Regions from separate parts of the Streptomyces sp. NPDC007856 genome, predicted to be linked through region 3. Evidence: riboswitches for the same ligand, from Rfam matches in the RefSeq annotation. Region 3 holds a riboswitch; each other region holds the start of a gene.
The links. Region 3 has a riboswitch for cyclic di-AMP ahead of ACFYOH_RS08065 (M23 family metallopeptidase). Riboswitches for the same ligand answer to the same signal wherever they lie in the genome.

Region 1 (9,487 bases), on a different contig from region 3:
GCGCCTGGCCGTCTACCCGGCCCGTCAGCAGCTTGCGGACCTCGTTCTCCTCCTCGTCCTCGTACGGCACGAGCAGCCAGGCGAAGCCGTAGAAGATGAGGCCGATGCCACCGGTCGCGGACAGCACGGCCAGAGTGATGCGGAAGATCACCGGGTCCATGTCGGTGTGCCGACCGAGGCCCGCGCACACGCCCGCGATCATTTTGTGCCCGCGGTCGCGCCGGAGCTGCTCGGGGGCTCCGGCCGTCTGCTCCCGATCCTGCTGCTGTGCGTCGGCGTGCGTATCGGCGCCGGCGCCGGCCGCTTGCGTCTTCTCCGTCGCGGCGGGCGCGGCATCCGTCGGTCCGGTGCCCGGGGCCGGGCGCGGGCCGGTGCCGGGTCCCGGACCCGTCGCGGCGTGCTCGTGATCCGTCATGTGTCCATGGTGACGGCCCGGCCGCCGCCGCGGCAGTCGGGACGACCCTGGCCGAACCCTGAAATCGGCCCTGAGACGAGGCGGGGAACCGTTCGAGCCGCACGCGACCACCCCTGCCCGGCGCTCCCCGACCCGGCCCCGAGGAAGATCAGGGGCGTCTCGGGGGCCGACCCTGATGCCTGGGCCCGCCGGGCATGTGACCATCGTTGGCATGCCGGAAGCCGCAAGCCTGCCAGTCGACGACCCGCGGCCGCCGCGCAAGCTCTACCGCAGCAGCGACGGACGCTGGCTCGGCGGAGTGGCGCGGGGCCTCGCCGGGCACCTCGGGCTGCCCGTCGTCTGGGTGCGGCTCGCCTTCGTCGGCCTGTTCATGGCCCACGGCTTCGGAGCGCTGCTCTACGCGGCGTTCTGGTTCTTCGTCCCGCTGGGCGTCGGCGGTGTCGGCGACCAGAGACCGCCGTCGCTCGTCGCCACGGAGACCGCGCCGGACGGCCGCCGCAGACTTGTGGGCCGCAAGCCGGACCGCGGCCAGATCGTCGCGCTGCTCCTCATGGTCATCGTGTCCGTGGTGTTCGTCAGCAGCGTCAATCTGGGCAGCGGCGCCAAGGTGTATCTGGTGCCGGCCGTCCTCGTCGCGGCCGGTGTCGCCCTCGTCTGGCGCCAGGCGGACAACGCCCGCCGGGCCCGCTGGGTCGAGGTCGGCCGCCGGCGCCGAACCCTGACCCTGCTGCGCGCGGCCGGCGGTGTCCTGCTCGTCACGGCCGGTGTGTCCGCGATCTTCTGGCTGCAGGGCTCGGCCGCCCATCTCGGCGCGGTCCTGCAGGCGGCCCTCGCCGTCCTCGTCGGCATCACGCTCCTCGCCGGTCCGTATCTGGTCCGCATGACCCAGGACCTGTCCGAGGAACGCCTGATGCGCATCCGCGCCCAGGAGCGTGCGGAGGTCGCCGCCCACGTCCATGACTCCGTGCTGCACACCCTCACCCTGATCCAGCGCAACGCCGACAACGCGGGCGAGGTGCGCCGCCTCGCCCGCGCCCAGGAGCGCGACCTGCGCACCTGGCTGTACAAGCCGGAGGGCACCGGCAAGGACGAGGCCGACGAGCCGGACACGGTCGCCGAGGCGGTGCGGCGCAACGCCGCCGAGGTGGAGGACAAGCACGGTGTGCCCATCGAGGTCGTCATCGTCGGCGACTGCCCGCTGGACGAGAGGACCGGCGCGCAGATGCAGGCCGCGCGCGAGGCGATGGTGAACGCGGCCAAGTACGGTGGCGAGGGCGGTGCCGTACAGGTCTACGCCGAAGTCGAGGGCAGGACCGTCTTCGTGTCCGTACGCGACCGCGGTCCCGGCTTCGACCTCGACTCGATACCCGCCGACCGCATGGGCGTTAGAGAATCGATCATCGGCCGCATGGAGCGCAACGGCGGCACGGCCCGGCTGCGGTCGGTGCCGGGCGGCGGCACGGAGGTCGAGTTGGAGATGGAGAGGGCGGAGAGGACGTCATGAGCGACGCGACCGAGGCGAACGGCACGGCGGGTGCCCCCGAGGGGGCCGGGTCCGGGGCCGCCGACAGCGGCGCGGGCGGACGGCACGTGCGGGTGGTGCTCGTGGACGACCACCGGATGTTCCGCACCGGCGTCCAGGCCGAGATCGGGCAGACCGCCGAGACCGGTGTCGAGGTGGTCGGCGAGGCCGCGGACGTCGACCAGGCGGTCACGGTCATCACCGCGACCCGGCCCGAGGTGGTCCTGCTCGACGTCCACCTCCCGGGCGGCGGCGGAGTCGAAGTGCTGCGCCGGTGCGCGGCTTTGATGGCGGACACCGAGCGGCCCGTGCGCTTCCTCGCGCTGTCCGTCTCGGACGCGGCGGAGGACGTGATCGGTGTGATCCGCGGCGGCGCCCGCGGCTATGTCACCAAGACCATCACCGGCACCGACCTGGTCGACTCGATCTTCCGCGTCCAGGAGGGCGACGCCGTCTTCTCCCCGCGCCTGGCCGGGTTTGTCCTGGACGCCTTCGCCTCCACCGATGCCCCGCCCGTGGACGAGGACCTGGACCGCCTCACCCAGCGCGAGCGCGAAGTGCTGCGCCTGATCGCCCGTGGTTACGCATACAAGGAGATCGCCAAGCAGCTGTACATCTCGGTGAAGACGGTCGAGTCCCATGTCTCGGCGGTCCTGCGCAAGCTCCAGCTGTCCAACCGCCATGAACTGACCCGCTGGGCTACGGCCCGCCGACTGGTCTGACCCCTGCGGGCTCGCCCCTACGCCACCCGGGTCGCCCCGGCGAACGGCATCAGGTCGACCGGGGCCAGCCGGACCGGTGCCGAGGGGTTCGGGGCGTGGATGATCTGCCCGTTGCCCACGTAGATGCCGACGTGGCTGATCCCCGAGTAGAAGAACACCAGGTCCCCGGGCTGTAGTTCGGAGCGGGAGACGCGGCGGCCCGCGTCGATCTGGGCATAGGTGGTGCGGGGCAGGGAGATGCCGGCGGAGCGGTAGGCGGCCTGGACCAGGCCCGAGCAGTCGAAGGCGTTCGGTCCTGCCGCGCCCCACACATAGGGGCTGCCGAGCTTGGCATAGGCGTAGGCGACGGCCGCCTCGGCGCGCGCGTTCGGGGCCGCGGCCGTACCGGCCTGCTCCAGGGAGTCCCGGGCGTCCGAGGCCGAGCGGGAGGCGCGTCCCAGCGCGCTGCCGTCACCGGCGACCTCGGACCGCTGCTGTGGGCTGAGCCGCGCCAGCAGCCGCCGGGCCTCGTCCAGCTTGCCGGTGATGGTCCTCTTCTGCCGCTGCAGCTCGGCCCGCCGGGACCGCAGCGACTGCAGCTCGATGCGTGCCGCGCCCCGCAGTTGCTCGATCTCCCGCAGTTGTTCGCGCACCCCGGACACGGCGGCGGCCTGCCGGTCACCGGCCCGCTCCGCGAACGCGGCGTCGTCCAGGTACCGGTCGGGGTCGCCGGACAGGACCAGCTGCCAGGTCGGTGCGAAGCCGCCCTCGCGGTACTGCGCCGCCGCGAACGAACCCAGCGCGTCCCGGGCGGTGTTGAGCTTCTGCTGCTTGCGGGCGGTCTCGTCGCGCAGCGCGTTCAGCCGCCGTTGCTCAGTGTCCGCCTTCTCCTTCGCGCCGTCGTACTTCTCGGTTGCGGCCTCGGCGTCCTGGTACAGCTGGTCCACCTTGGCCTTCACCTGCGCCGGGGTCAGCTGTGGCTCGGCGTGTCCGGTCCCGTCGAACCCTGTCGCGGTGGCCGCGCCCGCCAGGGCGAGCGTGGCGGCCGTCCGGGCCGTATGGCCGCCCATCGAGCGTTGCCGGGCCTTGCGGTGCGCTGCCACCTGGGCCGTCACGTCCTTCCGTACGACTCGCACGACCGAGAGTCCGTGTGCCCGGCGGCGGCCCGCACAGGGGAAGCGGGCCACCGCCGGACCCTTCTCGGCGGTGGTGGCCGACGGCCGCCCCTGGCCCGGGCGGCGGTGGGGAGCCGGTCACCTGGGGGAGGACGCTAGGCCCGACTGTGACGAGTAGGTAACGCGGTGTACGGAACTGGCCTCGATGGACCGGGATGTGACCGCAAGTGACCATGTGGCCGTTCTGGAGTCGTCGCCTTCACAGAGCGCGGTGACCGAAGTGCGGAAAGTGGGATGGACGGGAGCCGTGGGGTGCTATGAGGCGCATATATGCAAGATCCTCCGTGCGACCGCCGACCGCCGACCGCCGACCGCCGACCGCCGACCGCCGACCGCTGTGTCCGGGGCCGGTGGGGGGAGGCCCGCGGGCCCCTGGTTAGGCTCCGGCCCATGGACGTACTCATCCATCTCTTCGTCGGCCTGCACATCATCGGCATCGCCGCGCTGCTCGGCGGTTTCCTCACCCAGATGAAGGCGATGGGCCAGGGCACGGCCCGGTTCGTGCCCGCGATGCTGCACGGCGCGCTGACCATGCTGGTCACCGGCGTGGTCCTGGTCGGCCTCAACCAGGCCGACGACCACCACGTCAACACCATCAAGATCGGCATCAAGCTGGCGCTGCTGATCGTGATCCTCGGGTTGGTCTATGTGAAGCGCGACGAGGAGAAGATCGACAAGAGCGTGTTCGGGGTGGTCGGTCTGCTGACCATGGCGAACATCTTCATCGCCGTCCTGTGGACCTGACGGTCAGCCGTCCCTGCCGCCGGCGCGGGCCGCGAGCACCGCACCGGCGGCGACCGCGAGCCACACCGCCACCGCCGCCCACAGCAGCACCCGTCCCGGCCAGGTGAGCCACGGGACGCCGAAGACGGTCGCGGCAGACAGCGCCGCCACCGCCGTCATCCCCATCGGGAACACCGTCGCCCAGCGCAGCACGTGGTAGCCGGGCCGGGGGCGGGCCGCCTCGGCGGCCAGTGGACGACGTAGCAGACCAGATCCAGCACGTACAGCGCGACCGTCGCGGTGCGCAGCACGCCGCGGTCGTCGGCGTTCCACAGGTACATGCCCGAGTCCCCGGCGATGAGCAGGATTCCCCCGGCCAGCGCCGAGATCGCGAGCGCCCCGCCCGCGATCCAGTGGTCGCCCGCCCCCTCCAGCACCTGCCGTACGTCGAAGTGGGCCAGCGCCAGGCCGTAGAGCACCAGGCCCAGCCAGAACAACACCAGCGCGGTGTGCGCGAGCCACGCCGTGCGCCCGGCCGTGGACAGCGTGGCGGCCAGTACGGCGAGCCCCTCTGTGGCCACACAACACAGGAACACCGCTCAGGGCATGCGCGGCCTCCAGCGCCGTACGACCAGGACCAGCAGGACCGGCCAGAGCACCGTCGCGAGCGCCAGCAGCGCCTCGGCTCCAGGCCCAGCGCCGAGATCCGGGTGCCGAGCACCGTGGTCGCGGCGACGGAGGTGAGCGCGCCCGGACTCTCCGCCTCGGTCGCCCAGCGCTGCCGCTCGCCGACCAGTCGCAGCACGAACTCGGCGGCCGGCGCGGCCCAGGCGACGCACGCCAGCGCCAGCACTGCCTGGGAGAGCGTCTCGTCGCCGGTCATGTGCAGTCCCACCGACAGGATGCCGGTCGCCATCACGGCGGCCCCGGCCGGGGGAGACCGCCCCGCCCACCACACGCGCAGACCTGAGATGCCCGGCATGCGCCCGATGCCAGGGAGCGGCGGGGTTCCCGCCCGGAAGGGCACGCGCGTGTGGACAGCAAAAACGCCGGTACGCGCGGGGGACCGGGAGAAGCCGGCGCCGCGTTCGTGACCCAGGAAAGCGGTGGCGCGTGGACGCAGGAAGGCCGATGGCGCGTGGACGGAGGAACAGCCGGCACGCGGCGCGTGTGGACGCAGGAAGGCCGGCACGTAGCGCGCATCGACGCAGGAACGGCCGCACGCGCGCGTGGACGCGGAAAACGCCCGCACGCGCGCGTGGACGCGGAAAACGCCCGCACGCGCGCGTGGACGCGGAAAACGCCCGCACGCGCGCATCGGCACGCGATCAGCCGACGCGCGCCCGGGGGCCTCAAGGCGAGGCCCCCAAGCCGCCGGCACCTGCGCGCGTGGTCCGGCAATTCGGCGGCACGCGCGCGTGGAGCGGGGCGCACCCGTGCCCGGGGTGAGTGGTCAGCCCGGGCGGACCACGCTGTGGATGATCGACTCGCCGCCGTAGTAGATCGACTCCTCGCGGACGTACGCGCCCGGCTTCGGGGCGTGGATCATCATGCCGTTGCCTATGTAGACGCCGACGTGGCTGATGTCGTCGTAGAAGAAGATCAGGTCGCCCGGCCGCGCGTCGGCGAGCGAGACCGTGGTGCCCGCGTTGACCTGGTCGTACGTGGTGCGCGGGAGGGTGACGCCGGCGGCCTTCCAGGCGGCCTGGGTGAGGCCCGAGCAGTCGTAGGAGTCCGGCCCGGTGGCGCCCCACACATACGGCTTGCCGATCTGCGCGCGGGCGAAGGCGATCGCCTTCTCTGCCTTCGTGTCGTACGAGCTGGACGTGGTGGTGGACCCCGTCGAGCCGGAGCCCGTCGAACCCGACCCGGAGCCGGACCCCGTGGCGGTGGACGACGACGAGGACGAGTCGGCCTGCTGCTGAGCCGCCTGCTGCTTCGCCAGCTCGGCCGCCTTGCGCGCCGCCTCCTGGTCCTTCTGCCGCTCGATGGCGGCCAGCCGCGCCTTCTCCTGGGCCGTCAGCTGCGACAGCAGTTCCCGCGCCGAGGCCAGTTTCTTCTGCACGGTTGCCTTGGCGGTCTGCAGGTCGTGCTGCGAGTCGCTCAGCGTCTGCAGGCTCTCCGCGGCCTCCCGCCGCTTCTTCATCGTCGCGGCCTGCTCGCCGATGAAGTCGTCGACCGCGCTCTTCTCCCGCGAGGTCAGCCGGTTCATCAGCTGGGTCTGGTCGAAGTAGTCCTGCGGGTCGTTCGCCAGCAGGAAGGTGGCCGTGTCCGGAGCGGCGGCGCCGGTGCGGTACTGGGCCGCGGCGAAGGAGCCCAGCTCCTCACGGGCCTTGTTGAGGCGTGCCGTGCGCCGGGCGACGTCCTCGCGCAGGGCGTCGACGCGGCCGCGCTGTTTGCCGGTCCGCTCCTTGGCCGCGTTGTACTTCTGGGTCGCCGACTCCGCCTGGCGGTAGAGATCGTCGACCTTCTTCTCGACCTCCTCCAGGGTCGGCTTGGCGCGATCGGTACCCGGGGCGGCCTCCGCGGTCTGCGAGAGCACGGCCATGGAGGTGAGGGCGGCGGTGGCGAGGGCGGGAGCGCGAAGGCCGGTTCCGATGGTCCCGCCGGGGCGCGGCTTGCGGTGCGACGCCAAGAGAGGCGACTCCTTCCAGTGGGCCGCCTACCGGGTTAGCTGTCGGGTTCGGGCGGTGGTTCGGAAGGGTTGCCCTACGGCGGCGTCCCGGGTGGGAGCCGGCCGATTCACCCCAAAGGTCGGTGGGTCCCCGGCTCCGGGCGCCCTGCGGGGCACGCCGGACTCGGCGGGGGCCGCGCGGCCCGGCGAGGTTCGCCGGTAGGGGTCGTGCGGCCCGAACGCACGCTAGCCAACTCGTGTGACTCCTGTGAAGGTTGGTGCGTGATATGTCCGATACATTTTCGTGACCTGAGTCAGGTTTCGCTTCTGAGTCATCGGACGGTACCCCTCTGTGAGCAGGGCGCGGGCCGTTCGGCAGTGAAGATCAACTGCTTTCCGGGGCGGCCGTGTTCCGGGGACGGCGACCGGTTGTCGGTGGGGAGCCCTAGACTCGTAGAGCGATGAGCAGCCTCTTTGACGACAGCTTCCTGGCGGACCTCCAGGCCCCTCGCGGGCGCGAGGAGGAGCCCCCGCCGCCGCCCGAGGACGATCACGCTCCGGAGCCGCTTCCGGACGATCTGTTCGGCGGGAAGTTCGACGTGCCGCCGGACCGGGACGCGTACTACCGCGACGGCGCCCCGCGTCCCGCCCTCGACGCGGCGGCGCTGCTGGAGGGGCTGAACGACAACCAGCGCGCCGCGGTCGTGCACGCCGGCTCCCCGCTGCTCATCGTCGCCGGCGCCGGCTCCGGCAAGACCCGTGTGCTCACCCACCGCATCGCCCACCTGCTCGCCGAGCGGCATGTGCACCCGGGCCAGATCCTCGCGATCACCTTCACCAACAAGGCCGCGGGCGAGATGAAGGAGCGCGTCGAGCACCTCGTCGGCCCGCGCGCGAACGCGATGTGGGTGATGACCTTCCACAGCGCGTGCGTGCGCATCCTGCGCCGGGAGAGCAAGAAGCTCGGTTTCACCTCCAGCTTCTCCATCTACGACGCCGCCGACAGCAAGCGCCTGATGGCCCTGGTCTGCCGCGACCTGGACCTCGACCCCAAGCGCTTCCCGCCCAAATCGTTCAGCGCGAAGATCAGCAACCTGAAGAACGAGCTGATCGACGAGGAGGACTTCGCCGCCCAGGCCACGGACGGCTTCGAGAAGACCCTCGCCCAGGCCTACGCGCTCTACCAGTCGCGCCTGCGCGAGGCCAACGCGCTCGACTTCGACGACCTGATCATGACGACGGTCAACCTGCTGCGTGCCTTCCCGGACGTCGCCGGGCACTACCGCCGCCGCTTCCGGCATGTCCTCGTCGACGAGTACCAGGACACCAACCACGCGCAGTACGCGCTCGTGCGCGAACTCGTCGGCACCGGCGAACACAGCGAGGACATCCCGCCGAGCGAGCACGACCTCCCGCCCGCCGAACTGTGCGTCGTGGGTGACGCGGACCAGTCGATCTACGCCTTCCGGGGCGCGACGATCCGCAACATCCTCCAGTTCGAGGAGGACTACCCGAACGCGACGACGATCCTGCTGGAGCAGAACTACCGCTCCACACAGACCATCCTGTCCGCCGCCAACGCGGTCATCGAGCGCAACGAGTCCCGCCGCCCGAAGAACCTGTGGACCAACGCCGGCCAGGGCGCGCGGATCACCGGTTACGTTGCCGACACCGAGCACGACGAGGCCCAGTTCGTCGCCGACGAGATAGACCGTCTGGTCGACGCGCGCGAGGCCAGGGCGGGCGATGTCGCCGTCTTCTACCGCACCAATGCCCAGTCCCGTGTCTTCGAAGAGGTCTTCATCCGCGTCGGCCTGCCCTACAAGGTCGTCGGCGGGGTCCGCTTCTACGAGCGCAAGGAGGTCCGGGACGTCCTGGCCTATCTGCGCGTCCTCGCCAACCCCGAGGACTCGGTGCCGCTGCGCCGCATCCTCAACGTGCCCAAGCGCGGCATCGGCGAGCGCGCGGAGGCGATGATCGACGCCCTCTCCCAGCGCGAGAAGATCAGTTTCCCGCAGGCGCTCAAGCGCGTGGACGAGGCGTACGGCATGGCCGCGCGCTCCACCAACGCCGTCAAGCGGTTCAACACGCTGATGGAGGACCTGCGCACCATCGTCGAGTCCGGTGCGGGTCCCGCGACCGTCCTGGAGGCGGTGCTCGAACGCACCGGCTACCTGGCCGAGTTGCAGGCCTCCACCGACCCGCAGGACGAGACCCGCATCGAGAACCTCCAGGAACTCGCGGCGGTGGCCCTGGAGTTCGAGCAGGAGCGCGGGGAGGGCGAGCAGGGCACGCTGGCCGACTTCCTGGAGCAGGTGGCGCTGGTCGCCGACTCCG
Region 2 (9,487 bases), on a different contig from region 3:
CTGTTCGGCGACCCGCAGCTCGCCCTCACCGCCGTCAAGCGCGTCCTGGATGTGACCCTGCAGGAGGTCCAGGAGGTCGCCCAGGCCCGTCTGCGCCCCGACAACCGGGCGGTCCTGGTGTATGAGCCGAAGTCCCCGGAGCAGGCCCCGGACGCCGACGTTCCCGAGGACCCGGAGCAGGAAGCCACCGTAGAGGCCGGTAACGAGAACGAGGAGACGGCCAAGTGACCGAGCTCGCCACCATGGACTTCCATCCCCAGCCGCAGGCCGGCGAGGCCAGGCCCTGGGCGTTCCCGGCGCCCGAGCGCACCGCGCTCGACAACGGCCTGACCGTGCTGCGCTGCCACCGCCCCGGCCAGCAGGTCGTCGCCGTCGAGGTGCTGCTGGACGCGCCCCTGGACGCCGAGCCGGCCGGCCTGGACGGCGTCGCCACGATCATGGCGCGGGCCTTCTCCGAGGGCACCGACAAGCACTCCGCCGAGGAGTTCGCCGCCGAGCTGGAGCGCGCGGGCGCCACGCTGGACTCGCACGCCGACCACCCCGGCGTCCGGCTCAGCCTGGAGGTCCCCGCCTCGCGCCTGGCCAAGGGTCTCGGCCTGCTCGCCGACGCGCTGCGCGCGCCCGCCTTCGCCGACAGCGAGGTGGAGCGGCTGGTCCGCAACCGCCTGGACGAGATCCCGCACGAGCTGGCCAACCCCTCCCGCCGGGCCGCCAAGGAGCTCTCCAAGGAGCTGTTCCCGGTGGCCTCGCGCATGTCGCGGCTCCGCCAGGGCACCGAGGAGACCGTCGAGAAGATCGACGCCGCCGCCGTACGCGCCTTCTACGGCCGGCACGTACGCCCCGCCACGGCCACCGCGGTGGTGGTCGGCGACCTCACCGGGGTCGACCTGGACGCGCTGCTCGGCGACACCCTGGGCGCCTGGACCGGCACGCCGGGCGAGCCGCGGCCCGTGCCGCCGGTGACCGCCGACGACACCGGGCGCGTGGTCATCGTGGACCGGCCCGGCGCCGTGCAGACGCAGCTGCTCATCGGCCGCGTCGGCCCCGACCGGCACGACCGGGTGTGGCCCGCCCAGGTGCTCGGCACCTACTGCCTCGGCGGCACCCTCACCTCCCGCCTGGACCGCGTCCTGCGCGAGGAGAAGGGCTACACCTACGGTGTGCGCTCCTTCGGCCAGGTCCTCCGGTCCGCACCGGACGGCACGGGCGCCTCGATGCTCGCCATCAGCGGCTCCGTGGACACCCCCAACACCGGCCCGGCGCTGGAGGACCTGTGGAAGGTGCTGCGCACCCTGGCGGCGGACGGTCTGACCGACGCCGAGCGGGACGTGGCCGTGCAGAACCTCGTCGGGGTGGCGCCGCTGAAGTACGAGACCGCGGCGGCCGTCGCGAGCACGCTGGCCGACCAGGTCGAGCAGTACCTGCCCGACGACTTCCAGGCGACGCTCTATCAGCAGCTGGCCGCGACGGGCACGGTGGAGGCCACGGCGGCCGTGGTGAACGCCTTCCCGGTGGACCGTCTGGTGACCGTCCTCGTCGGTGACGCCTCCCAGATCAAGGCACCGGTGGAGGCACTCGGCATCGGTGAAGTGACGGTCGTGGCGGCCGAGTAACCGCACGCGCGTGGGGCCCTGACGGTCTATGGACCGTCAGGGCCCCTGCCGTTCTCACTCCCTTACCGGGATGCCCGATTTGAGGCGGAGGTTGCCTGTCTGCCCTGTGGGATGCGCTACAAAAGTCCGGATCCGTTTGGGGTTCGAAAGCAGGCTTACGTAGCGTCACCCGGGCTGTTCGTCGGTAGCAGTGCGCCGCACCCGCGGCACCGGACAGCCATCGCCGAGTCCCCGCACGGCGCGAGCCAGGGGAGCCGGGGACCCACGCAGTCCCTGGGGTGAATCGGGCGCCCGCGCTCCGCGAGGGGGCCCGTAGGAGACCTTCCTGCTCCGAACCCGTCAGCTAACCCGGTAGGCGAGAGGGAAGGAAAGGACCAGCCACTCCATGGCGTTCATGTGCGCCACCGGGAAGCACCGCAAGCCCGGCCGGGTCAAGCGCACCACCGCTCAGGCGGCAGGCATCGCAGCCCTCACCACCACCGGTGTCATCGGCACCCTGGCCGCCTCCCCGGCGCTCGCCGCCGAGAACACCGTGGAGCAGACCGGCCTCACGCCGGTCCTCACCCTGAGCGACGACGTGGCCGAGCACATCGACGCGCAGGCCGCCGCGCAGCAGCGGGCCGCCGAGCACAAGGCGGCCGAGGAAGCCGCGGCGAAGAGGGCGAAGGAGGAGCACGAGGCCAGGACCCGCGCCGCCCGGGAGGCCGAGCGCAAGCGCCTGATGAACACCTTCGTCGCCCCGATCGCGAACTCCTACGTCTCCACCGGCTACAAGGCGAGCAGCTCGCTGTGGTCCTCCGGCTCGCACACCGGCATCGACTTCCACGCGGCGAGCGGCACCCCGGTGCACGCGGTCGGCTCCGGCACCGTCGTCTCCACCGGCTGGGGCGGCGCGTACGGCAACCAGATCGTGATCAGGATGGCCGACGGCATGTACACCCAGTACGGCCACCTGTCGTCGATCGGCGTCTCGGTCGGCCAGCAGGTCACCCCGGGCCAGCAGATCGCCCTGTCCGGCGCGACCGGCAACACCACGGGCCCGCACCTGCACTTCGAGGCCCGTACGACCCCCGACTACGGCTCGGACGTCGACCCCGTCGCCTACCTCCGCAAGCACGGCGTGAACGTCTGACGCCTCATCGCCTGGCATGCGAAGCCCCGGCTCACCGAGCCGGGGCTTTCGTCGTCTTTTCACGGGCGCCACCCGATCCGCTGACCAAAAAATATCCATGGATTCCGGCCCGCCGTCGGAAATTCCGGCTCATTGGAATAGAGTCACGGAACAGGCGTCCATCGTCGACGTTTCACGGGGATTAAAGCGGAGGTCGGTCATGCGTATTCCGGCGCACTCGGTGTGCACGGCCATCCGGGACGACATCGTCGCGGGGGTCTACGAGCGCGGCGGCCGGCTGACCGAGGAAGTCCTGGCCCGCCGCTACGGCGTCTCGCGCGTCCCCGTCCGCGAGGCCCTGCGCACCCTGGAGGCCGAGGGCTTCGTGGTGACCCGCCGGCACGCGGGCGCGTGTGTGGCCGAGCCGACCGAGCAGGAGGCCGCCGACCTGCTGGAGATGCGCCTGCTGCTGGAGCCGCTCGGGGCCGCCAGGGCCGCCCAGCGGCGCACCGAGGCCCATCTGAAGGTGCTGCGCGGCCTGGTCAGGCTGGGCCAGGAGCGGGCCCGCAGGGGCAGCAGCGACGATCTGCGGTCGCTGGGCGGCTGGTTCCACGAGACGCTCGCCCAGGCCTCGGGCAGCCCCTCGCTGACCGCGATGCTCAGCCAGCTTCGGCACAAGATCGCCTGGATGTACGCGGTGGAGGCGCCGTCGAGCCCGGTGGACTACTGGACGGAGCACGGCGCCATCGTCGACGCGGTGGCGCGCGGCGACGGGGAGCGCGCGCGGGCGCTCACGGCGCTGCACACCGAGCGCGCGACGGCCGTGCACCGGCTGCGCTTTTCCGGGGCCGGCGAGCGTGTGAGGACTTCGCAACACGCCGTAAACATGTCGGGCCTCCGGCATTAACACGGGCGCCGTATACAAAGAAGAGGTATTCGGCTGCGCAGTATTTACCGCTGCCTCAATTCCGGTGTGCGCGCAAAGAGCCCGGAAACGCAGAGCCGCGCCGCCCGAAAAGGGCGACGCGGCTCCGGTGTGTCAGCGTGCTGCTGTTCAGACCGTCTCGGGCAGTTCCTCGAGGCCCTCGGCGACCAGCTTGGCCAGACGGTCGAGGGCGACGTCCGCGCCCTCGGCGTCGGAGGCCAGCACGATCTCCTCGCCGCCCTGGGCGCCCAGGCCCAGGACAGCCAGCATGGAGGCCGCGTTGACGGGGTTGCCGTCAGCCTTGGCGATCGTCACCGGGACGCCTGCGGCCGTGGCGGCTCGGACGAAGATGGAGGCGGGGCGGGCGTGGAGGCCCTCGGCCCAGCCGACGTTGACGCGGCGCTCAGCCATGTGTTGCTGCCCTTCAGTCTTCAGGGTTGTCTAGACCAGTTTCCCATATCGCGAAGCATGCCCCGGAGCGGACCTTCGTCCGCCCGGCGTGGCGTCGGAACCGCGGCCTCGGTTCCGGCTTCCGTCCTCCACAGACTGCCCTGCGCCGTTGTCGGACGCGAGCCGTACTCTGGGGCCCATGCAGACCTCGGCGGACCGGCAGGACCGGCACCAGTACCCCGCCCACTGGGAGGCGGACGTGGTGCTGCGCGACGGTGGTACCGCGCGCATCAGGCCCATCACCGTTGATGACGCCGACCGCCTGGTCAGCTTCTACGAGCAGGTCTCGGACGAGTCGAAGTACTACCGCTTCTTCGCGCCGTACCCCAGGCTCTCCGCCAAGGACGTCCACCGCTTCACGCACCACGACTTTGTGGACCGGGTGGGACTCGCGGCCACCATCGGCGGCGAGTTCATCGCCACCGTACGCTATGACCGCATCGGCGCCGACGGCATGCCCGCCTCCGCGCCCGCCGACGAGGCCGAGGTCGCCTTCCTGGTGCAGGACGCGCACCAGGGCCGCGGGGTCGCCTCCGCCCTGCTGGAACACATCGCGGCAGTCGCCCGCGAGCGCGGCATCCGCCGCTTCGCCGCCGAGGTGCTGCCCGCCAACACCAAGATGATCAAGGTGTTCACGGACGCCGGCTACACCCAGAAGCGCAGCTTCGAGGACGGCGTCGTCCGCCTGGAGTTCGACCTCGAACCCACCGACCGCTCCCTCGCCGTGCAGCGAGCGCGCGAGCAGCGCGCCGAGGCCCGCTCGGTACGGCGCCTGCTCATGCCCGGCTCGGTGGCGGTCGTCGGCGTCGGCCGCGCCCCCGGCGGCGTGGGCCGCAGCGTCCTCGGCAACATCCGGGACGCCGGCTACGGCGGCCTGCTGCACGCCGTGAACAAGGCCTTCCCGGAGGGCCTCGGCGAGGTCGACGGGGTGCCGGCCTACCGGCGCGTGCGGGACATCGGCGGTCCGGTGGACCTCGCCGTGGTCGCCGTACCGGCCGAGCACGTGCCCGCCGTGGTCGCCGAGTGCGGGGAACACGGGGTGCAGGGGCTCGTCGTGCTCTCCGCCGGGTACGCCGAGAGCGGGCCCGAGGGGCGCGAGCGGCAGCGGGCCCTCGTGCGGCAGGCACGCGCGTACGGCATGCGGATCATCGGCCCGAACGCCTTCGGGATCATCAACACCGCGCCCGACGTGCGCCTCAACGCCTCCCTCGCCCCGGAGATGCCCCGCCCCGGCCGCATCGGGATGTTCGCCCAGTCCGGTGCCATCGGCATCGCCCTGCTGTCCCGGCTGCACCGGCGCGGCGGAGGGGTCACCGGGGTCACCGGCGTGTCCACCTTCGTCTCCGCCGGCAACCGCGCGGACGTCTCCGGCAACGACGTCCTCCAGTACTGGTACGACGACCCCGAGACCGACGTCGTCCTCATGTACCTGGAGTCCATCGGCAACCCGCGCAAGTTCACGCGCCTCGCGCGCCGGACGGCGGCGGCGAAGCCGCTGGTCGTGGTGCAGGGGGACGGGTCCGCCCCGCAGGGACACGCGGTGCGGGCCACCCGGCTGCCGCACGCCACCGTCTCCGCGCTGCTGCGGCAGGCCGGGGTGATCCGGGTCGACACGATCACCGAGCTGGTCGACGCGGGGCTGCTGCTCGCCCGGCAGCCGCTGCCGGCGGGGCCGAGGGTGGCGATCCTGGGGAACTCGGAGTCGCTGGGCGTGCTGACGTACGACCGGTGTCTGGCGGAGGGGCTGCGGCCTTCGCGTCCGCTGGACCTGACGACGGGGGCGACGGCGGAGGACTTCCATCGGGCGCTGGGAGCTGCGCTGGCCGACGAGTCGTGCGACTCCGTCGTGGTGACGGCGATCCCCGCGATCGGGGAAGCGTCGCCGGGGGATGCGGAGCTGGCGGAGGCGTTGCGGTCGGCCGCGGCTGCCGTTCCGGGGAAGCCGGTGCTGGTGGTGCATGTGGAGCTCGGGGGGCTTGCGGAGGCGTTGTCGGCTGCGGCCAGCACCGCACCCGCGGCCGTTGACAAGGCACCCGGTACCGAGGGCGGTGCCCGCCTGTTCCGCGCTGCGGAACGCCTGCCCACCGCGGGAGTGGCTGCGGCCAGTCCTCCGGAGGGCATGCACCTCATCCCCGCCTATCCCGCCGCCGAACGTGCCGTGCGGGCGTTGGCCGAAGCCGTCAAGTACGGGCAGTGGCGGCGGGAGGCCATGGACCCGGGGAAGGTGCCCGAGTACGACGACATCGACGAGAAGGGGGCCGCGCGGCTGATCGGTGAGCTGCTCGCGCGCGGGGAAGGGCTCACGATCTCCGACGCGGAGACCTGCGAGCTGCTCGGCAAGTACGGCATCCCCGTGCGGCGCGCGCTGCCCGCACCCACTGCCGACGCCGCCGCCGAAGCCGCCCGCGCCCTCGGCTACCCGGTCGCCCTCAAGGCCACCGCCCCGCACCTCAGACACCGCGCCGACCTGGGCGGCGTGCGCCTCGACCTCGCGGACGAGGAGCAACTGCGCCGGGCGTACGCCGAGTTGACCGAGCTGTTCGGCAAGCCGGAGGAGCTGCGGCCGGTGGTGCAGGGCATGGCACCGCGCGGCGTCGACACCGTCGTACGGGCCGTGATCGACCCGGCGGCCGGGGCCGTGCTGTCCTTCGGGCTCGCCGGGGCCGCCTCCCAGCTGCTCGGCGACATGGCGCACCGCCTGGTCCCGGTCACCGACCGGGAGGCGGCCTCGCTGGTGCGGTCGATCCGTACGGCACCGCTGCTGTTCGGCTGGCGCGGCTCCACGCCCGTCGACACCCCGGCGCTGGAGGAACTGCTGCTGCGGGTGTCCCGGCTGGTCGACGATCATCCGGAGGTGGTCGCCGTCACCCTGGAACCGGTCGTCGTCGCCCCGCACGGCGTGAGCGTCCTCAGCGCCACGGTACGGCTCGCGCCGCCACCGGCCCGCGACGACCTGGGCCCGCGCACGATGCCGGCCTACTGATCACCTGCTGATCAGGGGAGGGGGACCGCATGATCGTCTTCACCGACCCGGGCTTCGTCTCGTGCCCGTCCGCCCTCCAGGGTCCCGTCTTCCGTGAGCCCGCCGCCGAGGAGGCGGCACGGCTGCGGCGAGCGCTGGGCGAAACGCTGCCCGTCGTGGTCGCGTTCGAGGCGGACGGCGGCGGATCCGAACCCGTCTCCTGCCTGATCGCCGCGCAGGGGCTGGACATCCTGCCGGGGCTCGTCCCGCGGCGCCCACGCGCGCGTGCGCAGGCCGACCCCGGTCTTCGTGACTGGCCCGGACCCCCCATGCCCACGGATTAGGATGGACGCCATGGCCAAGACCAGTACGACGACCCAGGGGCTGCGCGCGGCGATCGAGCGCAGCGGCTACTACCCGGCCCTCGTGGCCGAGGCGGTGGAGGCCGCTGTGGGCGGCGAGCCCATCCGGTCGTACCTGGTCCACCAGGAGACCACCTTCGATCAGAACGAGGTGCGGCGGCATGTGACCGTGCTCGTCCTCACCGGCAACCGCTTCATCGTCAGCCACACCGACGAGCAGGCCGCCGACAGCACCTCCCCGACGCCGTACGCCACCACCTCCACCGAGTCCGTCAAGATCGACCGGATCTCGTCGGTCGTGGTCAGCCGGGTGGTCGCCAACCCCGAGCAGTACGCGCCGGGCACCCTGCCCCGCGAGGTCGTGCTGACCATCGGCTGGGGCGCGGTCAGCCGTATCGACCTGGAGCCCGCCGCCTGCGGCGACCCCAACTGCGACGCCGACCACGGCTACACGGGCAGCTCCACGGCGGACGACCTCAGCCTGCGCGTCAGCGAGGCCGGGGACGGCCCGGAGACGGTGCGCCAGGCGCTCGCCTTCGCCCAGGCCATCTCGGAGGCGACCGCGGACATCGCCCGCTGATGTCCCAGCTCTCCGCCTGGGACCACCCGGAACCGCTGGCCCTGGACACCGCGCCGCTGCCCGAGTACGGCACCGGCTCCCTCGCCGATCTGCTGCCCACCCTGGCCGCCGGCATGGGCGTCCCCGGCCTGACCGCCACGATCGAGGAGCTGACCCCGGCCGACCGGGTCTGTGTCCTGCTGATAGACGGGCTCGGCTGGGAGCAGCTGCGGGCACACGCCGACGAGGCGCCCTTCCTGACCTCGCTGCTCGGCACCTCGCGCGGCGGCACCGGCCGCCCGCTCACCGCCGGCTACCCGGCGACCACCGCCGTCTCCCTCGCCTCCGTCGGCACCGGTCTGCCGCCCGGCGTCCACGGCCTGCCCGGCTACACCGTGCGCAACCCGGCCACCGGCGAGCTGATGAACCAGCTCCGCTGGCAGCCGTACACCGATCCGCGCGCCTGGCAGCCGTACCCCACCGTCTTCCAGCTGGCCCAGGCAGCCGGGGTGCACGCCGCCCAGGTGACCTCGCCCATCTTCGAGCACACTCCGCTCACCAAGATCGCGCTCAGTGGCGGCAGTTTCCACGGCCGGCTCAGCGGCGAGGAGCGCATGGACCTCGCGGCGGAGCAACTGGCCGCCGGAGACCGCTCGCTGGTCTACACGTACTACTCCGAGCTGGACGGCGCCGGACACCGCTACGGCGTCGCCTCCGACACCTGGCGCGGCCAGCTGATGTACGTCGACCGGCTCGCCCAGCGCCTCGCCGAGCAACTGCCGCCGCGCAGCGCGCTCTACGTCACCGCCGACCACGGCATGGTCGACGTCCCGTTCGACGACGAGCACCGCATCGACTTCGACACGGACTGGGAGCTGCGCGCCGGGGTCGCCCTGCTGGGCGGCGAGGGCCGGGCGCGGCACGTCTACGCGGTGCCGGGCGCCGAGAACGACGTAGTGGCCGTCTGGCGCGAGGTGCTCGGCGAGCAGTTCTGGGTGGCCTCGAGGGACGAGGCGATCGCGGCGGGCTGGTTCGGGCCGCACATCGACGAACGGGTGTACCCCCGGCTCGGGGACGTGGTCGCGGCCGCGTACGACGACGTCCTGATCATCGCGTCCGAGCGGGAGCCCAAGGAGTCGTCGCTGGTGGGCAACCACGGTTCGATGACGCCCGCCGAGCAGCTGATCCCGCTGCTCGAAGTACGCTCCTGACCCTCCCGACCCGCACGACCTCTCGCCGAAAGGTGCTCAACTCCTCATGCCCGAGCTGGTGTTCTTCTCCGGAACGATGGACTGCGGGAAGTCGACGCTGGCTCTGCAGATAGAGCACAACCGCTCGGCCCGGGGGCTCGTCGGCATGATCTTCACCCGGAACGACCGCGCGGGCGAGGGCAAGCTGTCCTCCCGGCTCGGGCTGGTCACCGACGCGGTGGAGGTCGCCGACGACCAGGATCTGTACGCCTCCCTCGTGGACCACCTCTCGCAGGGCCGCCGGGCCGACTACGT
Region 3 (9,487 bases):
GGTGCGGGCGCAGGCGGTGCTGCGGGACGGGACGCTGGTGGACGACTTCTTGATCAAGGAGGGGGCTCGTGCCGTGCATGTGCTGAACGCGCCCTCGCCCGCGGCGACCGCTTCCCTGCCGATCGGGCGGGAGGTGGGGCGCCGGGTGCTGGACATGCTCGGTTCGCTGTAGTGGCCGTCCCGGGCGCCGGTCCGTTCGTCAGTGCCGGGCCGTAAAATCTGTCCTACTGTGTCTGACTTCCTCAACGCCCCCGAAGCCCCCTCGCCGGCCACCCACACCCCCGGCGTGTCCGTCCGGCACACCCGGGCCAAGGGGGAGCCACGCTTTCCGGACGGTCCCAAGGCCGATCCCGCCGGGTCGCACTTCGAGCGGCGGATCCGGAGTTTCCAGCCGCGGCGCAGCCGGGTGACCGCCGGGCAGGCGGACGCCCTGCAGCGGCTGTGGCCCAAGTGGGGGCTGGACATCGACGGGCAGCAGGTCATCGACCTCGGCGAGCTGTTCGGGAACGACCGGCCCGTCGTCCTGGAGATCGGGTTCGGGATGGGCGAGGCCACCGCGCAGATGGCCGCCGCCGACCCGGACACCAACATCCTCGCCGTCGACGTGCACACCCCGGGCCAGGGCAATCTGCTGGCTCTCGCCGACCGGAACGGGCTGTCCCACGTCCGCGTGGGCAACGGCGACGCGATCATCCTGCTCCGCGAGATGCTCACCCCCGACTCGCTCGACGGGCTGCGGGTCTACTTCCCGGACCCCTGGCCCAAGAAGCGGCACCACAAGCGGCGGCTCATCCAGCCCGAGTTCCTGACGCTCGCCGCGACCCGGCTGAAGCCCGGAGCGATCGTGCACTGCGCGACCGACTGGGAGCCGTACGCCGAGCAGATGCTCGAGGTGCTCAGCGCCCATCCCGACTTCGAGAACACGCAGGCGGGCGGCGGTTTCGCCACGCGCCCCGAGTTCCGGCCGCTGACCCGTTTCGAGGGGCAGGGACTGGACAAGGGACATGTGGTGAACGATCTGCTCTTCCGTCGCGTACCGCATCCGGGCCGGTAAACCGCTCCAGCCCCGCGTCCCGACACCGTTAGGGTCGATGCCGTGGCCACCAGTCCTCCGTTTCCGACGTATCCCCCGGGCCCGCACGGCCCCGTGCTGCTCCGCCATCCGCACTGGTGGCAGCGCAGGTGGGTGCGGTACGGAGCACTGATCACACTGCTCGCGCTGTCCGGTCTCGTCATCCTCGCGCTGGTACGCAGGCAGACCGGCACCGAGGGGTTCCTCGTCGGGCTCGGTCTCGCCGTGCTGCCCGTGCCCTGGCTGATAGCCGCCTTCCGGTGGCTGGACCGGGTGGAGCCGGGGCCCTGGCGGAACCTGGTCTTCGCCTTCGCCTGGGGGGCGTGCGCGGCGGCGCTGATAGCCATCGTCGCCAACAGCTTCGCGACCAAGTGGATAGCCACCGCCACCGCCGATCCGGCCGGTGCCGACACCCTGGGCGCCACCGTGATCGCGCCCATCGTGGAGGAGTCCGCCAAGGCCGCCGCCGTCCTGCTCGTCTTTCTCTTCCGCAGACGTGACTTCACCGGTGTCGTCGACGGGGTGGTGATAGCGGGCATCACCGCCACCGGGTTCGCGTTCACCGAGAACATCCTCTACCTGGGTACGGCCTTCGGCGCCGACCAGGTCAGCGGTGGCCCCGGCATCGCCTCCGTCACCGCCGCCACCTTCTTCGTGCGCATCGTGATGTCCCCGTTCGCGCACCCCCTGTTCACCACCCTCACCGGCCTCGGCTTCGGCTTCGCCGCGTTCTCCGCCGAGCGGCAGCGCGCCCGGCGGGTGCTGCTGCCGCTCGGCGGTCTGCTGCTCGCGATGAGCATGCACGCCTTCTGGAACGGCTCCTCCACCTTCGGCGAGTTCGGGTTCTTCGCCGTCTACGGCGGATTCATGGTGCCCGTGTTCGGGCTGCTGACCTGGCTCGCGATCTGGACCCGGCAGCGGGAGCTGCGGACCGTGCGGGCGGAGCTGCCGGCGTATGTGCTGGCCGGGTGGCTGGGGCCGGCCGAGCCGCTCGCGCTCGGGTCGATGCGGGCGCGGCGGACGGCCCGTGACTACGCCCGGCACCACGGCGGCCGGCCGGCGGCGCGGGCGGTGGCCCAGTACGAGGCGTACGCCACCTCGCTCGCCTTCCTGCGGCACCGGGGACGCAAGGGGAAGGCAGGGGCCGACTTCGTCGTACGGGAGCGGGAGCTGCTGGACGAGCTGTGGCAGCGGAGGGACGCGGCCCGGCCGGCGTTGGAGTACGCCGCGCGAGTTGCTCCGCAGGTTCGGCCGATGTACGCGGCGCCCGTGCCGGCGCCTACGGCGTATGGGCCGGGTTACGGCTATCCGGCGGTGCCCTACTCCGCTTACAACCCGTACCAGTACTAGCCGGTCGGGTGGCGGAGGGTTCGGCACCGCCGGAATCCGCCGTCGTGGCTGAGGGCCGTCGCGGCGGAAAGAGGTCAGCTGTCGGCCGGAGAAGTCACCGGAAAGGTCAGGCCGACGCCTTCGTCAGGCTCGCCACTTCCTCGTCCGTCAGCTTCAGGTCCACCACGCCCAGCAGGGCCGGGAGCTGGTCCAGTGTGCGGGCCGAGGCGATCGGGGCGGTGATCGTCGGCTGGGCCGCGAGCCAGGCGAGGGCGACCGTGGCGACGGGGGCGTCGTGGGCGGCGGCGATCTCGTCGAGCGCCGCGAGGACCTTCTGGCCGCGCTCGGACTCGGCGTACTCCTGGGCGCGGCCCGCACGGGCGCTGTCGACCTTGCTGCCGGGGCGGTACTTGCCGGTCAGGAAGCCCGCGGCGAGGGAGAAGTAGGGCACGGAGGACAGGCCCTCCTTGGCGGCCAGGTCCTGCAGCGGGCCCTCGTAGGTGTCGCGGGAGACGAGGTTGTAGTGCGGCTGGAGGGCGACATAGCGGGCCAGGCCCTCGCGGTCGGAGAAGTCGAGCGAGGCCTTCAGGCGCTCGGGGCTGATGTTGGAGGCGGCGATGTGGCGGACCTTGCCCGCCTTCACCAGCTCGTCCAGCGCGCCGATGATCTCCTCGACCGGGATCTCGGGCTTGTCGAAGTGGGTGTAGTAGAGGTCGATGTAGTCGGTGTCCAGGCGGCGCAGGGAGGCGTCGGCGGCGGCCTTGATGTTGGCGGCGGACAGCCCCTGGAACTCGGGGTGCTGGCTGACCTTGGTCGCGATGACGACGCGGTCACGGTTGCCGCGGGACTTGACCCACTTGCCGATGACCGTCTCGGACTCGCCGCCCTTGTGGCCCTCGATCCAGGCCGAGTACGAGTCGGCGGTGTCGATGAAGTTGCCCCCGGCCGCCGTGTAGGCGTCGAGGACGGCGAAGGAGGTCTCCTCGTCGGCGGTCCAGCCGAAGACGTTGCCGCCGAGGCAGAGCGGGAAGACCTCGAGGTCGGAGGAGCCGAGTGTGCGCAGAGAAGTCATGCTCTGCATCAACACCGGCGACAGATGATCGCATTCCGCCGCCGGTGCAAAGTCCCACGGACAGACGGCTGTCAGGGGGTGAGGCCCTTATCGCGCAGCCAGGGCGCCGGGTCGATGGCGGTGGCCTGGCCGTTCGGGTGGACCTCCAGGTGCAGGTGCGGGCCGGTGACGTTGCCGGTGGCGCCGACCCGGCCGATGACCTGGCCGGTGGAGACCTTCTGGCCGACGGAGACGTTGATCGAGGACTGGTGGCAGAACCACAGCTCGGTGCCGTCGTCCAGGGTGATGACGGTGCGGTAGCCGTAGGCGCCGGCCCAGCCCGCCTCAGTGACCGTTCCGCTGTGGACGGCCTTGATGAGGGTGCCGGTGGGGGCGGCGAAGTCGAGGCCGGTGTGGTAGCCGGAGGACCACATCGCGCCGGGCTGCCCGAAGGTGCCGGTGATCGTGTACGAGACGACCGGCAGCGTGTACTGCTTGGCCAGCTCGGCGAGCCGCTTGGCCTCGGCGGCCTTCTCGGCGTCGGCCTCCGCCTGCTGCTTGGCGGCGGCGGCCTTGGCGGCGGCCGCCTTCTCCGCCTTGGCGGCCGCGTCGGCGGTCTGCTGGTCGGCGGCGGCGATCGCGGCGACGGTGGCCTTGCTGGCGGCCTGGCCCTTCTGCTGCTCGGCCTGGGCCATGATCCGGTTGCGCAGGGCCTCGCCGGCGTTGCCGCTGTCGGCGCTGTCCGTGCTCACGCCCACCTTGCTGAGGCCGGTGGTGGCCTGGTGCGCGTCGGAGGAGCCGGCGCCGAAGATGTGCTCGACGGAGTCCAGGTCCGGCAGGGAGATGGAGACCGGCGGCTTGCCGGTGTTCGCGCTGGCCATGCCGCCCGCGCCGACCGCGGCCATCACGCCGACGCCGAGGACGGTGGAGCTGCGCGCGAAACCGCCGCGCTGTTTGGCGACGCGGTGCCGGCCGCGGAGCGGGGCGACGGAGTCCTCGGTGGGATTCCACTCCTCCCAGGGCCCCTCCTCGGCGCGGTAGGCGCCGTAGCCGAAGGTCTCCGGCTGGGCTTGCGGGGGCATGAACGGGGCTTCTGGGACGGGCCGGTTGGACGCCACGCGGGCGTGCTCCTTTCCTTCCTCCGCCTACCGGGTTAGCTGACGGGTTCGGAGCAGGAAGGTCTCCTACGCGCGTATACCAACTGCGGCATTCGCGCGATTCACCCCAAGGTGGTGGTTCCCCGGCTCCCTTGCGGGATTCGGCGCGTGCGCACGGAGCCGCCTCTTGTGACGGCTGGGACGACCGCGCTGCGTTATCGAACGTTAATAGACCCGACAGCCACTTTCCAAGCCGTTCGGCTTGATCATTAAGGTTTTCGGCCGTGGACTTACCGGTCAGGATCCCTGCAAATCGGGTGAGTTGACCACCGTACATGAGTGTCGGCATTTTTGACGGTGTCTCAGATGTTATGCGGAGGGCGGTCGTCCGGTCACCGTCCGTGAAGCCGATCACCGTGACCACGGGCCGGCGAGGGGGCGCGGGCGGTGTGGCGCCGAGGGGGTGAGCGTGTGGTGTACAGTAGAGACACAACGACGCGGGGTGGAGCAGCTCGGTAGCTCGCTGGGCTCATAACCCAGAGGTCGCAGGTTCAAATCCTGTCCCCGCTACTGAAGGCTCAGGGCCCGGAATCCCAAGGATTCCGGGCCCTGAGTGTGTGCGGGCTCAGCCCAGCAGATGCCGGTTCGGCGCCTTGGCGAGTTCCTCCAGCTCGGGCAGTGCGACGACCTCCCCACCCCCCTTGACCAGCACCCCCGTACCGTCGGCTCCCGCTACGAATGTGTCGGGCTCCTGCCACGCCGTGACCACCCGCCGTACCCCCGCCCGAAGGATCAGCTCGGCACAGGGCGCGGGCCGCGAGGCGCGCCGGGCACACGGCTCCAGGCTGCTGTACACCGTGGCACCGGCCAGCCGGGGATCCGCCGGGTCGACCTTCGCCAGGGCGGCCTCCTCCGCATGGACCACGGGATCCTCGCCCTCCCGGGAGTGGCCGCGAGCCAGCTCCGTACCGTCGGCTGCGACCACCACCGCGCCGACGCTGAACGCCGTCTCCGAGGGCGGGCACAGCGCGGCGAGTTCACAGGCGGTGCGCAGCCAGTGCCGGTCGGCGGCGGTGGCGGCCGGCCCGGTGCCGGGGGCGGTGGGCTCGTAGCGCATGAGGACCACGTCCTCGATCCGGCGGGTCTCGGTCAGGCGCAGCCGGCCGGCCTGGTAGCCGCCGGGGCCGAACAGGCGGGGCGCGGCCGGGTCGCCGACGAACAGCGGCGCGAGGACGAGCTGGAGCTCGTCGGCGAGACCCAGCTGCAGCAGTTGGGTGTGCACCGTGCCGCCGCCCTCGACCATGAGCCGTCCGACTCCGCGCACGTCGTGCAGGTGGGACAGCAGGGCCCGCCAGTCGAGGCCAGGGCCGAGCGGGACGACGTCGGCGGTGTCGCCGACGCGGCGGACCGCCCGCTCGGCGCCCTGGTCGGTCGTGTAGACGAGCTTGTCGCCGCCGGTGTGCCAGAAGTTGGCGTCGGGGTCGAGGTCGCCGGTGGCGGTGACGGTCACCTTGAGCGGGTACTCCGGCTTGCCCGCCCGGACGCGGGCGGCGCGGCGCTCGGCGGAGTTGACCAGCAGCCGCGGGTTGTCGGCGCGGATCGTGCCGGCGCCGATCAGGATGGCGTCGACGGAGGCCCGTACCGCGTCGACCCGGTCGAAGTCGGCCGGGCTGGACAGCAGGAGCCGGTCGGGGCTGGTGTCGTCGAGGTAGCCGTCGAGGGAGACGGCGGCGGACAGCAGCACGTACGGGTACGTCATCGGCGCGGTCTCCTGCGAGGCGAGGTTCGGTTCAAGGTCGATCTTGGTTCAAGTTTGAAACAAACTTACACTGGCGGCATGACGACCCGCTGGCTCACCCCCGAGGAGCAGCGCGCCTGGCGCGCCTATCTCGCCGCGACGCACCTCCTGGAGGACGCGATCGACCGACAGCTCCAGCAGGACGCCGGCATGCCGCATCTGTTCTACTCCGTGCTGGCCAACCTGTCCGACGCGCCCGACCGGCGGCTGCGGATGACCGACCTCGCCGAGTCGCTGAAGATCACGCGCAGTCGGCTGACCTATGCGGTGACCCGCCTCGAGCGGGACGGGCTGGTGCGCCGGGACGACTGCCGCTGGGACAAACGCAGCAGCATCGCCGTGCTGACGGACGAGGGGATGGCCGCCTTGGAGCGTACGGCACCGGGCCACGTCGAGACCGTGCGCGCCGTCCTGTTCGACCGGCTCACGCCGGAACAGGTGGGGCAGCTGGAGGAGATCTGCACCGGGATCGCGGGCGGCCTGCAGGGCGACGGCGCCGAGTGCGGAGCGGAGGACGTGCCCTGGCGGCGGCGTTCCTCGTGTTCCTCCTCCGACGATTGATTGCTTTAAGTTTGAAGCATGAGGTAGGGTCCCCCGAGTACGCTGCTTCAAATATGAAGCAACAGCCTCCGGAGGGACCCGCATGCCCGACACCCCCGCCGCCACGCCGCGCGCCCGCGTCCGGGTTCCGCTGCGCTTCCACGACGGCTACAGCGTCGACGCCGAACTCGTCACCTTCCACGGCCTGGCCGACGGCCAGGAGCACGTCGCCGTGGTCCTCGGCGACCCCGCCCCCGGCACCGTCCCGCTGGTGCGCCTGCACTCCGAGTGCCTGACCGGCGACGTCTTCGGCTCCGCCCGCTGCGACTGCGGACCCCAGCTGCGCGAGGCGGTCGAGCGCATCGCCGACCGCGGCGGCGTCCTGCTCTACCTCCGGCAGGAGGGCCGCGGCATCGGTCTCTACAACAAGCTCGACGCGTACGCCCTCCAGGACCAGGGCCTCGACACCTACGAGGCGAACGCCGCGCTCGGCCTGCCGGAGGACGCCCGCGACTACACGGCCGCCGCGCAGATGCTCGCCGCCCTCGGCATCGGGGAGCTGGACCTGCTGTCCAACAATCCCGACAAGGCCGAGCAGTTGCGCGCGCTGGGCGTCGTGGTCCGGGACCGGGTGCCGACCGGCGTCTTCACCACGGCCCACAACGTCCGCTACCTGCGCGCGAAGGTCGTCCACACCCGCCACACCCTGCCCCTGGCGGACCTCAACGCGGGCTGACCTCGGCGGGCAGTGGGCGATGGGCGGATCTGTTCCACCCGCTCGGCTGCCCCCATCATCTGACCTGCGGGTTGCGTTCCGACGCGGTACGACGGCCGGAACAGATCTGCCGATCATCGCCTGCGCCGGGAGGGCCGCCAGGGACAGGAGGGTCGCCGCGACGGCGTAGCCGCCTGATCAGGGGCGGAGTGGCGGCGTTCCTGCGGGCCTATGGGGCGGGAGACACGGGGCTGGTGGTGGCCTGAGGCGGTGAGGGCGGGTCGGTGAACCGAGGCGTCGTAGGCCTCAGTCCCACCAGTTGAACATCAGCTCGCCCAGCGTCTGCGGGCGCCAGTGGCGGACCGCCTTCAGCTCGGCCTCCGGCAGCGCGCTCGGATCGACCCGCTCGATGGGCGCGTCCGGCTCCGCGGGCTCCAGCAGCCGGAACCCGGCATCGGCCGACGGCCCCGCCCAAGGCGGGGGAGGGACGAACTCCCGTACCGGAGAGCCGGGTTCGAGTGCGGCGCTGCTGAAGGCGATGACGGGCAGATGACGGTGGACCAGTACGACCGTGCCCGCGATGTCCACCGCGTCGAAGGAGGCGCAGAGGCCGACGTCCAGCCTGGTGGTGGACGGCCGGCTCATGCCGCCGGAACACCCAGCTCGGCCAGCAGGCCGCGCACCCGCTGCTCGATCTCGTCCCGGATCGGCCGCACGCCGTCCACACCCTGGCCCGCCGGATCTTCGAGCCGCCAGTCCAGGTACCGCTTGCCCGGGAAGACGGGGCAGGCGTCCCCGCAGCCCATCGTGATCACCACGTCGGAGGACCGTACCGCCTCGACAGTGAGGATCTTCGGTGTTTCGGCGGAGATGTCGACGCCGACCTCTCTCATGGCCTCCACCACCGCCGGATTGACCGCGTCGGCGGGTGCGGAACCTGCCGAGCGGACCTCCACGGCATCACCGGCGAGGTGGGTGAGGAAGGCGGCGCCCATCTGGGAACGGCCGGCGTTGTGGACGCACACGAACAGCACGGAGGGGCGCGGGGTGGCGGCGGTGGTCATCGCAGGTGTCCTTGCGGGCGGAGGGCGGTCAGGAGGAAGTGAGTTCGGGCTCGCCGTGCGGCACGACGACGTCGTCCGCCACGCGGGCGGGACGTCCGTACACGACCGCCACGGCAGCCAGTCCCAGTGCTGCGCCGAGCACTTGTGCCGTGATGAACGGGGCGACGGAGGTGGGGGCGATCCCGGCGAAGGTGTCGGTGAAGGCGCGGCCGACGGTGACGGCGGGATTCGCGAAGGAGGTGGAGGAGGTGAACCAGTAGGCGGCACCGATGTAGCAGGCCACGGCCGGCGGGGCCAGGGAGGCGCGGCCGACGCGCTCCAGGCCGGACACGAGCAGGATCAGCCCGCCCGTGGCGACGACCTCCCCCAGCCACAGATGGCCGGCGGACCGGTCGTGGGTGGAGAACTTCACCAGCGGTTCGCCGAACATGGCGTCGGCCAGCACCGCACCACCGATCGCCCCGGCAACCTGCGCGGGGACGTACGCGGCGACCTCCCGCAGGCTCGGCCCGGCGCCGGTGCGGCGGCCGGTGGACCAGGCGGCCAGGGTGACGACGGGGTTGAAGTGCGCGCCGGAGACGGGCCCGAGCAGCGTGATCAGCACGCCCAGGCCGAAGACGGTGGCCAGCGAGTTGGCCAGCAGTCGCACGCCGACGTCGTGGGAGAGCCCGGTCGCCTGGATGCCGGAGCCTACGACCACGGCCACCAGCAGCCCGGTCCCCACCGCCTCGGCCGCGACACGACGGCCGAGGGACGCGGTCACGCCGTCACCCCGGAGGTCCGCGGCGTCAGGAACCCGGCGAGCTGGTCCAGGGCGCCGG

Region 1: another riboswitch for cyclic di-AMP. It lies ahead of ACFYOH_RS01475 (NlpC/P60 family protein); the one in region 3 lies ahead of ACFYOH_RS08065 (M23 family metallopeptidase).
Region 2: another riboswitch for cyclic di-AMP. It lies ahead of ACFYOH_RS13465 (M23 family metallopeptidase); the one in region 3 lies ahead of ACFYOH_RS08065 (M23 family metallopeptidase).

The regions. Positions count from the first base shown of each region.
Region 1 covers NZ_JBIAEC010000001.1:284,918-294,404, forward strand. The annotation lists gene ACFYOH_RS01445 (PspC domain-containing protein) at 1-415, opposite strand, end outside; gene ACFYOH_RS01450 (PspC domain-containing protein) at 627-1,919, shown strand; gene ACFYOH_RS01455 (LuxR C-terminal-related transcriptional regulator) at 1,916-2,659, shown strand; gene ACFYOH_RS01460 (NlpC/P60 family protein) at 2,677-3,741, opposite strand; gene ACFYOH_RS01465 (hypothetical protein) at 4,204-4,557, shown strand; partial or broken gene ACFYOH_RS01470 (tellurite resistance/C4-dicarboxylate transporter family protein) at 4,561-5,518, opposite strand; gene ACFYOH_RS01475 (NlpC/P60 family protein) at 5,990-7,171, opposite strand; cyclic di-AMP (ydaO/yuaA leader) riboswitch at 7,179-7,350, opposite strand; gene pcrA (DNA helicase PcrA) at 7,612-9,487, shown strand, end outside.
Region 2 covers NZ_JBIAEC010000004.1:488,752-498,238, reverse strand. The annotation lists gene ACFYOH_RS13475 (M16 family metallopeptidase) at 1-228, shown strand, start outside; gene ACFYOH_RS13470 (M16 family metallopeptidase) at 225-1,613, shown strand; cyclic di-AMP (ydaO/yuaA leader) riboswitch at 1,825-1,986, shown strand; gene ACFYOH_RS13465 (M23 family metallopeptidase) at 1,999-2,745, shown strand; gene ACFYOH_RS13460 (GntR family transcriptional regulator) at 2,945-3,631, shown strand; gene ACFYOH_RS13455 (HPr family phosphocarrier protein) at 3,779-4,060, opposite strand; gene ACFYOH_RS13450 (GNAT family N-acetyltransferase) at 4,239-7,082, shown strand; gene ACFYOH_RS13445 (hypothetical protein) at 7,112-7,405, shown strand; gene ACFYOH_RS13440 (DUF5998 family protein) at 7,416-8,003, shown strand; gene ACFYOH_RS13435 (alkaline phosphatase family protein) at 8,003-9,193, shown strand; gene ACFYOH_RS13430 (thymidine kinase) at 9,240-9,487, shown strand, end outside.
Region 3 covers NZ_JBIAEC010000003.1:16,805-26,291, forward strand. The annotation lists gene lhgO (L-2-hydroxyglutarate oxidase) at 1-172, shown strand, start outside; gene trmB (tRNA (guanosine(46)-N7)-methyltransferase TrmB) at 230-1,054, shown strand; gene ACFYOH_RS08055 (PrsW family intramembrane metalloprotease) at 1,097-2,422, shown strand; gene ACFYOH_RS08060 (aldo/keto reductase) at 2,529-3,473, opposite strand; gene ACFYOH_RS08065 (M23 family metallopeptidase) at 3,545-4,570, opposite strand; cyclic di-AMP (ydaO/yuaA leader) riboswitch at 4,578-4,726, opposite strand; tRNA gene ACFYOH_RS08070 (tRNA-Met) at 5,046-5,119, shown strand; gene ACFYOH_RS08075 (dihydrofolate reductase family protein) at 5,175-6,308, opposite strand; gene ACFYOH_RS08080 (MarR family winged helix-turn-helix transcriptional regulator) at 6,387-6,908, shown strand; gene ribA (GTP cyclohydrolase II) at 6,991-7,623, shown strand; gene ACFYOH_RS08090 (hypothetical protein) at 7,909-8,247, opposite strand; gene ACFYOH_RS08095 (arsenate reductase ArsC) at 8,244-8,666, opposite strand; gene ACFYOH_RS08100 (aquaporin) at 8,695-9,429, opposite strand; gene ACFYOH_RS08105 (ArsR/SmtB family transcription factor) at 9,426-9,487, opposite strand, start outside.